Linked DNA regions of Anatilimnocola floriformis. Each later gene encodes a partner of the first gene's protein in a complex. Links are inferred from orthologs where the notes say so. Each region holds a gene or a part of one and is shown in the gene's direction. Other genes may lie near its edges.

What was found.
Region 2: the proteins of M9Q49_RS04015 (region 1) and accD are in contact, whole or in part, in a solved structure (PDB 8UXZ), measured with the Escherichia coli proteins. The link is inferred for Anatilimnocola floriformis from one-to-one orthologs.

The regions. Positions count from the first base shown.
Region 1 is NZ_JAMLFW010000001.1:979,766-987,315, reverse strand. The notes cover bases 1,665-4,443. They hold M9Q49_RS04015 (acetyl-CoA carboxylase carboxyltransferase subunit alpha), read left to right. Parts: upstream 1,665-2,421; coding sequence 2,422-3,465; downstream 3,466-4,443. Other genes in these bases: M9Q49_RS04010 (acyl-CoA desaturase), read left to right, coding at 3,511-4,443; M9Q49_RS04020 (serine/threonine-protein kinase), read left to right, coding at 1,665-2,340. Outside these bases: M9Q49_RS04025 (PVC-type heme-binding CxxCH protein), read left to right, coding at 1-1,151; more of M9Q49_RS04020, read left to right, coding at 1,432-1,664; more of M9Q49_RS04010, read left to right, coding at 4,444-4,554; M9Q49_RS04005 (hypothetical protein), read right to left, coding at 4,586-4,777; M9Q49_RS04000 (CvpA family protein), read right to left, coding at 5,613-6,449; M9Q49_RS03995 (metal-dependent hydrolase), read left to right, coding at 6,675-7,550. UniProt on the Escherichia coli protein: Component of the acetyl coenzyme A carboxylase (ACC) complex. First, biotin carboxylase catalyzes the carboxylation of biotin on its carrier protein (BCCP) and then the CO(2) group is transferred by the carboxyltransferase to acetyl-CoA to form malonyl-CoA.
Region 2 is NZ_JAMLFW010000001.1:3,918,413-3,925,991, forward strand. Bases 1-2,808 are described here. They hold accD (acetyl-CoA carboxylase, carboxyltransferase subunit beta), read left to right. Parts: upstream 1-863; coding sequence 864-1,754; downstream 1,755-2,808. Other genes in these bases: rpe (ribulose-phosphate 3-epimerase), read left to right, coding at 1-66; M9Q49_RS15080 (histidine phosphatase family protein), read left to right, coding at 87-749; M9Q49_RS15090 (outer membrane protein assembly factor BamB family protein), read left to right, coding at 2,013-2,808. In the rest of the region: more of M9Q49_RS15090, read left to right, coding at 2,809-4,295; M9Q49_RS15095 (outer membrane protein assembly factor BamB family protein), read left to right, coding at 4,418-6,766; M9Q49_RS15100 (response regulator), read left to right, coding at 6,800-7,168; M9Q49_RS15105 (transporter), read right to left, coding at 7,179-7,579.

The DNA.
Region 1 (7,550 bases):
AGCATCTGGTGCGCTGCTACCTCGAGTCTGACCCTGGCGAGAAGAAACTAACGACCGTACTCGACTCGCTCGGCGCCGCCCGCGATGCCGAAGTGCAACTCGATCTCTGCCGCGGCATTCTCCTCGCGCTCGAAGGTCGCCGAAGTGTTCCACCGCCGGCAAACTGGAACGCGATCTTCAAAACACTCAGCGCCAGTCGCAGCTTGGATGTGCAGGACCAAGCCATCGCGCTTGCGGTGAAATTTGACGATGCAAAAATCATCGCCAGGCTGCGCGAGCAACTCGGCAACGTCGGCCAGGATGTGCCGACGCGCGAGCGAGCACTGCAATTGCTTCTCACCAAGCAACCCGCCGATTTGCCGCCGGCGTTGTTTCCGCTTTTGAATGAACCCAAGATGCGAGCCGTCGCGATCAAAGCGCTTGCCGCGTATCAGCACCACGAAACGCCGGCCGCCTTGCTGCATATCTATGACAAACTCTCACCGGAAGAGCGGGCCGATGTCATTCAGACTCTGGCCTCGCGCGTCAGCTACGCCGTTTCGTTGCTGAACGCAGTGGAAGCAAAAACCGTCCCTCGCAGCGACATCTCAGCCGGCATGCTGCGACAGTTGCAAGCGCTCAGCAATCCGCAAGTCGCCAAACAGCTCGATGCGATCTGGGGCACCATTCGTCCTGCCGCCGAAGACAAGAAGGAGCTCGCCGCCAAATACAAAGCGATGCTGACGGCCGACACGCTCGCCAAAGCCGATCTAGGGAAGGGCAGGGGAGTGTTCACGAAAAACTGCGCGAGTTGCCATCGCCTCTTCGGCGAAGGTGGCAAGATGGGCCCCGATCTCACTGGCTCGCAGCGAGCCAATCTCGACTACATCCTCGAGAACGCGCTCGACCCCTCCGCTGTTGTCCCCCGCGAATATCAAGTGACTACGTTCCTCCTCGACAACGGCCGCGTGGTGCAAGGCATCATCCTTCGCGAAACGGCCCAAGCCGTGAACGTGCAAACGCCGAACGAACTCCTCACCATTCCGCTGGCCACCATCGACGAGCGCAAACAGTCGAAGCTCTCGATGATGCCCGAAGGGATTTTTCAACGGCTGAGCGACGAAGAAGTACGCGACCTGGTCGGCTATCTGTCGCGTGGGCAAGGACAGTAGTCGTCTTTTGCGTAGGACCGGACCATTGGTCCGGGCAAGAAGCGGGGTACCGAGCCAAGAGAGTCACTTAACAGTGCCAGCCGGACCATGGTCCGATCTACGGGAAAGGCGGGGCAGGGGAGGGGAACACGTCGCAGATGCCGTCCGGCTGGGCTTTTGCCGTTTGGGGGGGCCAATTACACTAAGGCAAGGTTTAGCCGCAAAACCGGCAAAACCGTTACAATAGCTACAGTCTAGCGTCTGCGAATACGCAGCCCCTCCTTGCAAGCGAGCTCCCCCTTTGACACGCGCCCGCGATTTTCTTGGTCCTTACCGCCTGGTGCGGCTGATTCGCGTCGGCCAGACCTGCCAGATCTGGGAAGCCGCCAAATCGGACGACACCACGCGCTATGCGCTAAAAGTGCCGGTTCCGGAGAAGCGCAAGGACCGTTCGATCATCAACGAACTCAAGCGGGAGCAGGAGGTCGGCGCCGATTGCAAAGGTCACCGCAACATCATTCAGATCCACGAATTCACCACCGAGGGTGAAACGCCGTTTCTGGTGATGGAATATTTCGAGCACCCCAACCTCAAGCTGTGGCTCCGCGGCGGTCCTCAGCAAATTGCCTACTTTGCTCCGAACTTCGTCGAGCAAGGCGCCAACGCACTGTTTCACTTGCACACCAAGGGCTGGGTGCATCGCGACGTAAAGCCCGACAACTTTTTGATCAGCAACGAAGCTCACGTCAAACTGATCGACTTCGCCATCTCCGAAAAGATGAAATCCGGCTTCTCGGCCCTGCTCGGTGGCATGTTTGGCGGCGGCCGAACCGTTGCTGGCACTCGCAGCTACATGTCGCCCGAGCAGATTCGCAAACAAAACCTCGACGCGCGAGCCGATATCTATAGCTTCGGGTGCGTGCTGTTCGAACTGATCAGCGGCAAACCTCCCTACACCGGCGACAACGCCGACGATCTGCTCAACAAGCATTTGAATGCCGCCGTGCCATCAGTGCTGGTATTCAATCAGAACGTCTCGCAAGAATTCAGTGATCTTATTCGACGGATGATGGCGAAACGCAAGGAAGATCGTCCGCCAACCCTGTGGGATTTTTTGAAAGAGTACAAGGCGATGCGGGCGTTCAAGGTTGTGCCCAAACCGCCAACGGTCCCGCCCAAGCTAAGTGATGACCGCAAGGGATTTGTGTAGTGCTGGTGTTGCTACCGCCAGCTGCTGCTGCCATCAGCTGGCTGATTTCTGACTTCGTTTTTGAATGATGAGTGATAGACAATGAGCGATACGACAACCACGGCAGCCAATGGCTCGAGCAACGGCGCAGCGAATGGTTCCACCAATGGCGCCAGCAGCGCCACGCCGGCCGGCCTCGACTTTGAACAACCGATCCTGACGCTCGAGGCGCAACTGCGCTCGCTCGAGCAAACGCCGGCGCGCACTCCCGAGCAAGAAGAAGAACTCCGCCGGGTCCGCCGCGAGGTGAACGATGTCACCCGGCAGATCTACAGCACGCTCACTCCCTGGCAGATTGTCCAAGTGTCGCGCCACAAAGATCGCCCGTACACGGCCGATTATGTGTCGCTCGTTTTCGAAGATTTCGTAGAGCTCCACGGCGACCGCCGCTTTGGCGACGACCGCGCGCTGCTGACCGGTTTCGCCCGGCTCGATCAACACAAAGTGCTCGTCGTCGGCCATCAGAAAGGCCGCACCTACAAAGAACGCAGCGCATGCTACTTCGGCTGCGCCCATCCCGAGGGTTATCGCAAAGCCCTGCTGAAGATGAAGATGGCCGAGAAATACGGCATTCCGATCGTTTGCTTGATCGATACTCCCGGGGCTTATCCGGGCATCGGCGCCGAAGAACGGGGCCAATCGCAAGCCATCGCCGAAAACATGTATGAGATGAGCCGTCTCAACACCCCGATCGTCTGCATCGTGATCGGCGAAGGCGGCAGCGGCGGCGCCCTTGGTATTGGGGTGGGCGATCGAGTAGCAATGCTGCAGTACTCCTATTACTCTGTCATCAGTCCTGAAGGTTGCGCCGGCATTCTCTGGAAGAGCCACCAGTTCGCCGAGAAGGCCGCGACCGCGCTGAAGTTCACGTCGAGCGATCTGCATCGCCTGGGTGTCATCGATCATGTGATCGAGGAACCACTCGGTGGCGCGCATCGCGATCACGTGCAGACCGCAGCCCGAGTGAAACAATATTTGCTCCGTTCGTTACGCGAACTCGCTAGCAAGAACGGCGCACAGCTTACCGATGCACGGTATGATAAATTCCGACGGATGGGCATGTTCTTGGAAGAATCCACTGCTTAATCACTTTGCCAGGCCACTGCATCCTGCGCACGGAAGCGAGGTTGTATGACAATTTTTCAACGACTTTTTGGTCGACGCGCTGATGCGCGCCTCGCCGTACCCGAGCCGGTGTTGCCAGTCAGAATTGCCTGGGGCTATCTGATCAGCATTACATCGATTCATCTGCTCAGCCTCCTTGCTTTCAACCCGTGGTACTTCAGCTGGACCGGCGTTGTCGTCGGCTTTGTTGGCGTTCTCACCTACGGGCTGTTTGGCATCACGCTGGGCTACCATCGGTTGCTCACGCACCAAGGTCTCGTCGTGCCCAAGTGGCTCGAGCGAATCTTCGCCACGTTGGGGGTGCTGTGCCTTGAAGACACCCCGGCCCGTTGGGTCGCCATTCACCGGATGCATCACAAGCATTCTGATGAGCGCGACGATCCCCACACGCCACTGGTCAACTTCTGGTGGTCGCACATCGGCTGGTTGCTGATCGAACATCGCGAGCACAGCACGATCTTCTTCTATGAGAAATATGCTCGCGACATTCTGCGAGACCCCTACTACCTTTGGCTCGAACGCAAGCTGGCCTGGTTCTGGGTCTATGCCGCGCACGTGGTTGCCTATTACCTGGTCGGCTTCGCGGCTGGCTATGTGATGACTCGCGACGTGATGGGCGCTGTGCAGTTTGGTTCCAGCATCGTCGTCTGGGGTGTCTTCGTCCGGACCATCATTGTGTGGAATGGCAGCTGGAGCGTGAACTCGCTGACCCATGTCTTCGGCTATCGCAATTACGACACCAAGGACAAGAGTCGCAACTACTGGCCGGTCGCCATCTGGGCTCACGGCGAGGGTTGGCACAACAACCATCACGCCGATCAGCGGTCGGCCGCCCACGGTCACAAGTGGTGGGAATTCGATGCCACGTACGCCGTGATCAGGATCCTGGTGCGACTCGGTTTGGCCAAGGACGTGGTCTTACCGCGGGCCTGGACCAAGGCCGACGGCGCGAAGGCCGAAGCGGTCGTCGGAGCGACTAGCAGCGCGACCAAAACGGTCATCGACGATGACTTGCCGCAAGGCGATTCGTCGCCGGCCAAAGCAGCCTAAAGATTGCCCGGAGCGTGAGGGCAGGGCGTGTTCAAAACAAGGAGTTTGGACCGCCCAATTCTGAGTCAGAATCAGCGCGATTTTTGGCGCTGATTTTCAGCCCGATTCTCGGTCGCAACAGCGACTGATTTCTGAGCTTCGCAGCAGCTCGAATCGCCAGCGATTTCTGAGGCAAATCGAGCGTGCCGAAATGCTGGAACAACCAGCCGCCAAGCAGGGCCAACGAGGTCCGTTTATCCTATCGTTTTACCCTGTGCCCAACGTCCGATAATGTTTGTTATGTTCGGTTGAGATGGTCGTTTTCCGCTAGAAATACGCATATTCGCGTTTTCGCTGCGGCGGGTTTGGACGTTGCGTTTTGGCCCCTTTTGGCACGGCTGATTCTGGTGCCGCTTTGCCTTCGATCTCTTGCCGATTCGTCGCCGTCGCGTGAAAAAAAACGACGCCGAATTTCGATCGAAAAACCTGCCGTTCTCCCCTGCTCTACCGAACAAAAAAACGAGCTGCGTTTCGGAGGTTCATTTCTGGTTTTTCAGCGTCTGATTTGGCGACCGAATTTGGCGCCAAAAAATCGCGTCCAAAGTTGCTCTAAGCCAGCCTAATTACCCGGCTGTTCGACCGGCTCATTCGGGCTCATTTTTCGAGCTGACCTGGAGGCAAAATACGGTCTCTTGGATCAACCAGAACAGGCAGCGCATGTGGACCTGCAGCCTCTGTTGCTTAGCGTTTCGGTTGCGGTGGTTCCGCCAGTTCCAAGACTCGCGCGAATGGCGATGAACGGTTGGGATCCTGCTCGACGAAGTGGATCTGGGGAACTGGACGCGGCTCGTCACGATCCGAGTTTTCCATCTCCCAAGCCCAATGCTCGTACGGTCCCAGATTGGGGTTGCCTGCTCGCATGTTGGCCTGGCCTGGGACCACACGGTTGCCAAATGGAGGGGCGTACCACCACATAGCCATTCCCGCGAATTGACAAAGACAGACCAGACAAAAGACGGTCACTAGCATCGTCAGGCAACTGCGGACTAAGGTGCTCATGAACCTCATCGCCTGACCTCTTAGTAGTTGCCGTTGTTCAGCGGCCGCTGAGGTTGTGTTGGCTGACGATAGCGGTCGGCCATCTGCGGATCGATGTACGGTTGCTGGCCGTTGTTGTAACCAGGATTCATGGCGGGCTGGTTGTAGCCACCGTTGTTCGGCTGAGTGTTGTAGCCGTTGTTGGGCTGGTTGTTGTAACCGGCCTGGCCACCGTAGTAGCTCCCTTGGTTCGGGTTTTGCCCCTGCATGTTTTCGAACTGTTGCTCCACGGCGTTGATGGCGTTGTTGATCAAACCGGGCAAGCGGTTGTTCTGGTAACCAGGCGGCGGCGCGTAGTAGCCGCTGGTCTGCATGTTTTGTTCCAGGCCGTCGACATACGGCGCCAGCACTTGTCGGAGCTCGCGCGGCATGATGGCGTCGGCTTTGGCGAGGAGCTGCGAGATGTAGTAGCCGCTGCGGCTGTTGATGATGGCCTGGCGACGCGCTTGATCGAGCAAGCTCATCGCAAAGAGCGTGATGATGACGCACAGGATCACGCCCTTGGCGAGGCCGAGGAGCGCGCCGACCTGACGATCGAACTCCTTGAGCTTCATCCGCTCGATGGCTTGGCTGACGAAGTTGAAGCAGAGCCACACGACGAGCGACGTGCCCAGAAAGAGAATGAGCATGGCGACGAAGACATTCCATGGTGGATCGGTCTTGATCGCTTGCGACAGCGGCGTGCGAAAGTTGAGAGCCACGAAGTAGCTGAGGACCATCGAAGCCGTCGAAGCGACTTGCCAGGCAAAGCCTTTCCACGCGCCCCAAGCCACGGCGCCGATCAGCACACCGATCATCACAAAGTCGTAGCCTTGCATCCTTGCACCTCAGTCCGGCAGTGCGTCTTTCGCTCCGCGAAAGCACGCGTCTTCGATTCGGCGAAAAAATTATCGCCGCGAGAGTATAGCGGAGGCCCGCGAGAAACCCGAAGAGCAGTTCCAGCTGATTTGATCTTGGAGTGATTGCATGAACTCGGTAGAGTTCGCGCGCGGCAGGCAAGGGTAGGGCGGTGCGCGCGCTGCTAGCGTAGTCGAGAGGAAATCATGGCGGATTTCAAAACTCACATCACCTTCAGCACCGGACTCGGTGTTGTCTACGGCGTGGCTGGTCATTTCTATTTCAACATGCCGATCGAAACGAGCTTGCTCGGTTTCGGTTTGTGCAGCGTCAGCGGCATGTTGCCCGATCTCGATAGCGACTCGGGAACACCCGTCCGCGAAATGTCGACGTTTGCGGCATCGGTCATTCCGATGCTCATGCTGCCGCGGTTCGAAGCCTTTGCGTGCTGCCACGAGATGATGGTGCTGATGGCGGCGGTCATGTACTGCATCATCCGCTTTGGCGTGGTCGAGGTTTTCAAACGTTACACCGTGCACCGCGGCATGTGGCACAGCATTCCCGCGTGCGTGGTCTGCGGGCTCATCACGTTCTTGATCGTGGCCGACAACCATCTGGAAGTGCGATTCTTCAAAGCGGCCGCCGTGATGCTGGGTTTCTTCTCACACCTGTTTCTCGACGAGGTCTGGAGTCTCAGCGTTCGCTCCGGCCGGCTGAACGTGAAGAAGTCGTCCGGTACGGCGATCAAATTCTTCGGCAAGGATAGCTGGGGCAACTTCAGCGTCTACGGCAAGCTCGTCATCCTGTCGCTCTTCGCCGTCGGCGATCCGATGCTGATGCGATTCTTCGGCCAGGATACCTACTTCGGCAACCAGGTTGTGCAAGGCGTGATTCGCAACACCAACCAGCGCGTGATCCAAGCCGAACAAATCACGGAACGAGCGATCGAAGAAGAAGCGCGACGTCTGGGGCAATCGCATCTCGATGGTGGCAACCCCACGTATAACCAGCCGGGTTACAACAACACACAGCCGCCGCCCGGCTATCAGCAACCGGCGTATCCGCAGCAGGGGTACGGCGAT
Region 2 (7,579 bases), 2.9 Mb from region 1 along the record:
GCAATTTTCGGACAGCCCAGTTACGGCGATGCTGTTCGCAACCTGACCCACTTGGCAAGTCTTTAGGAGGCTCATACCGATCCTGTATGGTTCGAATCCTGTTGATCCGTTCCGCTGCGACCGACTTTGATGAACAAGGTCGCATCAAGGGAACTCTCGATCTTCCTCTCTCCGACGTGGGCACGGCTCAAGCCGCTCGTTTGATTAACGAAGTCCAAGCGGTTGAGTTCGATTACCTGTATTCGTCGACGTGTCGTTGTGCGGTCGAAACCGCCAACCAACTGGGCACTAGCCGCAAAATGAAGGTGCGGCAGCTTGCCGATTTTCAGAACGTCGATCATGGTCTGTGGCATGGCAAGCTCGTCGACGAGCTGAAGCAAACCCAGCCGCGGATTTATCGCCAGTTGCAAGAACACCCCGAAACCGTTTGCCCGCCCGAAGGCGAACCCCTGGGCATGGCCCAAGCGCGAGCCAAAGTTGCCGTCGATCGCCTGGTGCGAAAGCATCGCCGCGGCACCATCGCCCTCGTGTTGCCCGAACCGTTTTACAGCCTCGTCAAACAGATTCTGGCCCCGGCTGCCGAGCTCGGCGACCTGTGGAAGGCCGAGTGCCAATGCGGCGGTTGGCAGCTGATTGATCTCGAACAAGAAGAGTTACAACGCGTCGTGCTGGCACCGGCTGCTGCCATTTCGGCTGCTGTCAGTGGCGGAGCAGCCGTGATGACCGGCCTGCTGTTTGGCCGATATTGATTAACCTGCGCTTGATGTGCGACATTTCGGATAGAAACAAACTTTTTGCTTGCCATGCTGCCACGGCAAGCGCATAGTCGGCCTTGATCGGCGGACCTGATTTTGGAGCAACACATGGCTTCTTCCGCACCGACCTCCACCACTGCCCCGGCAGCCTCCTCTCCTGTCCCCTCGCAAACTTCCGAAAGCACCATGAAGCAGCGGACCAAGCGCGGCGTTCCCGAAGGTCTGTGGCAGCGCTGCCCAGGCTGCGGCGCGTCGATCTATAAGAAGGAAGCGGAGAAGAACCACAACGTCTGCCCGCAGTGCGAATACCACTTCTACGTTTCGGCGCCGGAGCGCGTCCAGCAGCTGTGCGACGAAGGGACGTTTGAAGAGTGGGACGCCCACTTGATGCCGACCGATCCGCTGCAATTCGCCGACTCGAAGCCGTACAAAGAACGCCTACTCGCCGAACAAAAACGAACCGGCATGACCGACGCTGCCGTAACCGGCGGCGGCATGATTCGCGCCCGCCGCGTAGCCGTGGGCGTGACCGACTCGGCGTTCATCATGGGAAGCATGGGTTCGGTCGTTGGCGAACGGCTGGCCCGTCTCGTCGAACGTGCGACCGCGGAAAAGTTGCCGCTAATCATCGTCAGTGGTTCCGGCGGTGGAGCTCGTATGCACGAAGGCATCCTGTCGCTCATGCAAATGGCGAAGGTCTCGGCAGCGCTCGCGCGCTACGATCGCGCCGGCGGTTTGTTCATCTCGGTCCTCACCAATCCCACGATGGGCGGTGTCGCCGCGAGCTTTGCTTCGCTCGGCGATCTTGTGTTCGCCGAACCGAAAGCCCTCATCGGTTTTGCTGGTCCGCGCACGATCAAAGCCACCATCCGCTTGGAACTGCCGAAGGGTTTTCAAACCAGCGAGTTCCTGCTGCAGCACGGCTTCGTCGATCGCATCGTGCCGCGCACTCGACTGAAGAGTGAAATCGCCCGCGCGATTGATTACTGCGGCAAGTAGACCGCGCTCGAAATCATCGTTCTTCAACACTCTGGCCTGACGCGAAGCGCGCACGTTCGCCTTCATTCTTACGCTTGCCAGAGTGTCGCTCGCTGCAAAATCGTAACGTCGCGCGAGTGCTTTGCCGGTTGCTCTTCTTGCCCGGCTCGCTATCCTGAAAGGTGTTGAAACAACTGTTGATCGCCTTCAGCCGTCTGTCGTTCTAAATCGACGTCGGCCGGAGCCCGCCTTTCCAACTCTCCGACTCGCTGGTGCATCATGAAACGTTCTGGCTTCGTTGGCCTTTTCGTCGGCTGGCTGTTGATTGCTTCACTCGCTGCAACTTTTGCTGCCGCTCAGGAAGCGAAGACTGACGCCACGGCGAAAGCCGATCCGCTCGACTGGCCGTATTGGCGTGGACCAGAGTGGAACAGCATTTCGCGCGAGACCGGTTTGCCAGACACGATCAATCCTGGCGGCGGCGCGGGAAGCAACCTGGCTTGGAAGCGCGAAGACCTCGGCGGTCGCAGTACGCCGGTCGTGCTGCGCGGCAAACTCTATTACCTCACGCGTCACAATCCAGGCACGAACAAAGAGTGCGAAAAGATCGTCTGCCTCGACGCAGCGACTGGCGAAACGAAGTGGGAGAGCATTCACAACGTGTGGTCGAGCGATGTGCCCGACACGCGCGTCGGCTGGTCGAATGTCGTCGGCGATCCAGAGACCGGTTTTGTCTATGCTCTCGGCGCCAACGGTTTGTTCAAGTGTCTCGATGGCGAGAACGGCAAAATTCAGTGGCAGATTCCGCTGCATGAACAGTACGGCGTGCTCACAACCTATGGTGGTCGCACCAACAGCCCGATCATTTGCGAAGACATGGTGATCTTCGGCAGCGTGATTATCGGTTGGGGTGAAATGGCTCAGCCGGCGCATCGCATTCTGGCCTTCGACAAACGCAACGGCCAGGTTCGCTGGTTCATCAGCACGCGGCTGCGGCCCGAAGACACGATCTATAACAACCCGACCATCGCCGTGATCAAGGGCCAGAAGCTGATGATCACCGGCGCTGGCGACGGCTGGGTGTATGGTATTCAGCCGCGCACCGGCAAAAAGGTGTGGGAATATCAGTTCTCGAAGCGCGGTTTGAATCTCGCTCCGACTGTCGACGGCGATGTCATTTACATGGCCCACAGCGAAGAGAATCCGCCGCCAGATGTGACCAAGGTCGGCGCGGTTGCAGCCCTCGATGGCACGCAAGAAGGCAACGTTTCGAAGACGGCTGAAATTTGGAAGACGCTCGAAATCGCCGACGGCAAGAGCTCGATCCTGAAAGTGAAAGACCGCCTTTACTGCCCCGATGACGGCGGCAAACTCTTCGTGCTCGATGCCAAAGATGGCGAAGAAGTTTGTAAGAAGATCGGCCTCGGCACGATCAACTTCGGCGCACCGGTATACGCCGATGGCAAGATCTTCTACAGCGAGAAAAATGGTCGCTGGTACATCCTCACGCCGGACGAAACCAAAGGCGCGACTGGCTGGGAACGAACTGGCAAAGGCAAGACGAACGGCACCTTCAATCAGGGTGACGAATGCTGGGCTTCGCCCGTCGTTTCGCACGGCCGTCTGTATATTTTGACGACTGGAGCGCTCTACTGCTTCGAAGACAAAGCGAAGAAGAAGGGTGCCGATCCGCAGCCGCCGCAACCGCAAGAGTCGCCGGTTTCGGAAGACCAAACTCCAGCGCAACTGCAAATCGTGCCGGCCGAGTTGTTGCTCAAGCCGGGCGAAAAGCAAACGTACACGGCCCGCCTTTACAACGCCCGTGGTCAGTTCCTGAAGACCACCGAAGCCAAATTCGCCGTTGATGCCAATGGTACGATCACCGAGGGTGGTGAGTTCACGGCAGCCACCGATGCCAAGCACGTCGCAGCCATCGTCACAGCGAGCGTCGGTGAGTTGAAAGCGCGGGCTCGCGTTCGCATCATTCCGCCGCTGCCATGGAAGTTCGACATGGAAGGGCTGACCGATGCTCCAATCACTTGGATCGGTGCTCGCTATCGTCATCAGCTCCGCAAGGGTCCCGATGGCAACAGCTTCCTCGCGAAGATCACGACTATTCCCAAGGGAACACGCAGCCGTGCATCGCTCGGTCCATCGGATCTGCACGACTACACCATCCAAGCCGATATGCTGCCGCACGAACTCGACAAGAAACAGCCTGACATGGGCCTCATCGCTCAAGGCTATACCTTCGAGATCTCGGGCGAGCGAAACCTGCTGCAGATCGGCAGTTGGATCTCACACGACAAGCGTTACTTCGCGACCAAGAAGTTTGAGTTGGAACCCGGCAACTGGTACACGCTCAAACTGCAAGCCGCGAATGTCGATGGCCAAGCCGTGGTAAAAGCGAAGGTTTGGAAGCGGGCTGATAAGGAGCCGACCGAATGGTCGCTCGAGTTGACCGATCCGCAACCGAACAAGGTCGGCGCCCCCGGCCTCTTCGGCAACGCCACGAATGCGGAAGTGTTCATCGACAATGTGACCGTGACACCGAATAATTAAGGTCATTCGCGATGGTGCTACTCAAGAGCAGCACTTGTTTCTGAGCTCACTAATTTGAATTTCAAACCCGCCCGCGGCGGCGCGCCGGGTAATGATGAAAAGTGCTTTGTAGGGAGAGCGCGATGCAACGAACCAATGCCATGGTGGCGATTTTCAGCAGCCTATTTCTGGGCGCGGTGGCGGCAACCTTCATTCCAGGCTGCCAGCCGAACAAGCCAGGCCCGGCGCTGACCACCGACTCCGGTAGCACCACCACCGAAGGCGATCGCAAGCCGGCTGAGAAACCCAAGCCGACCGAAAAACCGCTCGACCCGGTCGATATGCCGCCGCCGAAGCCGACTCTCGGCGAACCAATGCCGCCGCAAGAAGGGCTGAAGAAGGAAGAAGAAAAGAAGGCCGAAGAAAAGGCTGTTGAAGCAGTCAAGCCGGCCGAAGTCAAACCGGCCGAAGTGAAGCCCGCCGAAGAGGCTAAACCTGCTGAGGCTCCAAAGCCTGCTGAAGAAGCCAAGCCGGCGGAAACGCCGAAGCCGGATCAAGTCGTGGCGCTCGCTCCTAACCCGCCCGCCGGCGATCCTAAAGTTCTCACCGACAATCCCGTGATGAAAAAGGGAGACTGGGGTCAGTGGGGCGGCAACTCGATGCGCAACAACGTGCCGATCACCGATGTGGCGCCCATGGAGTTTGCTCCCGGCAAGTTCGATCGCAAGACCGGCGCTTGGGACAGCAAGAAGGCAAAGAACATCAAGTGGGTCGCCACGCTCGGTAGCCAGTCGTATGGCAACACCATCGTCGGTCACGGCAAAGTGGTGCTTGGGACGAACAACAGCAACGGTTATTTGAAGCGTTATCCCGCCGATGTCGATCTCGGCTGCTTGGTGGCCTTTGATGAAAAGACCGGCAAGTTTCTCTGGCAACACAGCAGCGAAAAGCTGCACACCGGCCGCGTTCACGATTGGCCGCTGATGGGTATTTGCTGCTCACCCATGATCGAAGGGAACCGCCTGTGGTTCGTAACGAGCCGCGGCGAAGTGAAGTGCCTCGATACCGAAGGGATGCTCGACGGTAAGGACGACGGCCCGGTCACTCGCGAACCGGCCCGTATTTTTGACGTCGTCCGCGCCGACGAAGCCGCCGATGACAAGCTCGGCGGCATCTTGAAAGAACTCGAAGGTGGCAAGCTCTCGGCCGACTTGCGAGCTCGCTTTGCGACGGCAGGTGCGGAACTCGACGCTGCCGATCCCGAGCTGAAGCTCGACGAAAAAGTGAAAGCTCCCGCCAAGAAGTGGAACTTCAAAGCCAAGTCGAACGGCATTGAACGAGAGTTCTACCTGATGCTCGCTGGTCCGCGCTTGAGCGCGTTCCGCATCACGACGGCTGACGACAAAGACGAAGCCGACGTGATCTGGTCTTACGACATGATGAAGAATCTCGGCACGAGCCAGCACAACATGTGCAGCTGCTCGGTCACGACTTGGGGCGATTTGCTCTTCGTGAACAGCAGCAACGGCGTGGATGAATCGCACCTCGTCGTGCCTGCTCCCGATGCCCCCAGCTTCATCTGCATGGACAAGAACACGGGCGAGGTTTATTGGACCGACAACAGCCCGCGCGATCTGATCCTGCACGGTCAATGGTCATCGCCCACGGTGGCAATTCTCGGCGGCGAAGCTCAAGTTCTGTTCGGCGGCGGCGACGCCTGGCTGTACAGCTTCAAAGCCAACAAGGGAAAAGACGGCAAGCCGGAGCTCCTCTGGAAGTTTGACTGCAATCCCAAGGACAGCATTCTGGAACTTGGTGGCCGCGGCACGCGAAACGACATCATTTGCACGCCGGTGGTTTACGACAACAAAGTCTATTTCGCCACCGGCCAGGATCCGGAGCACGGCGAAGGGTTGGGTATTTTCTGGTGCATCGATCCGCTGAAGCGCGGCGACATCAGCGAGAAAATCGTAAAGAATCGCGACCCCGCCAAGAACCCTGTCGCTCGCAAGCGGATCCAAGCCGCGGTGGAGGAAGAAGGGGATGTCATCGAAGATAACCCCAACAGCGGCGTGGTCTGGAAGTTCACCGAGTACGACTGGGACGGCAACGGTGAGATCGACGACTTCCTCGAGAAGTTTCACCGCGCGATCAGCACGCCAGTGATTAAAGATGGCTTGATCTTCATTCCTGATTTCAGCGGTTTGTTCCACTGCATCGATGCCAAGACCGGCAAGGTTTATTGGGCGTACGACATGCTCGCCGCGGCTTGGGGTTCTCCCATGATTGCTGGCGATAAGGTCTACGTCGGCGACGAGGACGGCGACATCACGGTCTTCGAAGTAAAGAAGGAACCACACGATCCAGTTGCCGAAATCAACATGCTAAACAGCGTCTACAGCACGCCGATCATTGCGAACGGCGTGATGTATATCGCCAACAAGGACCACGTCTTCGCGATCCAAGAACCAGTTGGCGGCGAAGAAAAGTAAGCGGTCCTATTCCCTTAGAACCAAGATAGTCTCATGAAGCGCATTCTCGATATCGGCAACTGCTCTCACGACTTTGGTCTCATCAGCGGCATGCTGCGAAAGCAGTTTGCCGCCGAGGTCGTGCAGTGCCATGGGCCGGATGATTCGCTCGATGCGCTCCGCCATGGCCAGTTCGATTTGGTCCTGGTCAATCGTCAGCTCGATCAGGATTACAGCAGCGGCCTCGATATCATTCAGACGATCAAGGCCGATCCACAGTTGTCTTCGATTCCCGTGATGATGGTAACCAACTACGCCGAGCATCAGGCTCAAGCAGTCGCTTCCGGCGCACTTCCCGGCTTCGGAAAGCGCGAACTGTATACCGATCAAACGCAACAGCGACTTGGCGCGGTTCTCTCGTAAGAGTTCGTTTTTAGAATCGCGATACGAGCCCGGCCCCCGCGAAGAGATCCACCGCGGCGGCGCTCACTCCCTTGCCGATCCGCACATCGAGTTGCAAATTGTTCGACACGCTATAGGTCAGCCCGGCATCGAGATAATGTTCGGTGCGGGCCGTGTCGGCGCCGGCGGGTGAGAAGACAAACCACTCGGTATACATGCCGAGTTTCTCGGCCAGCGAATAGCCGATCGTCCACGACTGGGCAAACTCGGTGTACTCGTTGCCGGTCGTTGGATCCACCGACAAATTCAGCTGCGTGCTACCGGCCGTCGTCAGGAAGTCGTTGATCTCCCAGCCGTAGAGCCAGTTCACGCCGGGCAACACGCGGTTCGCGCTGAACGCGCTTCCCAGCGGCACGCTCATTTGCGGCATGA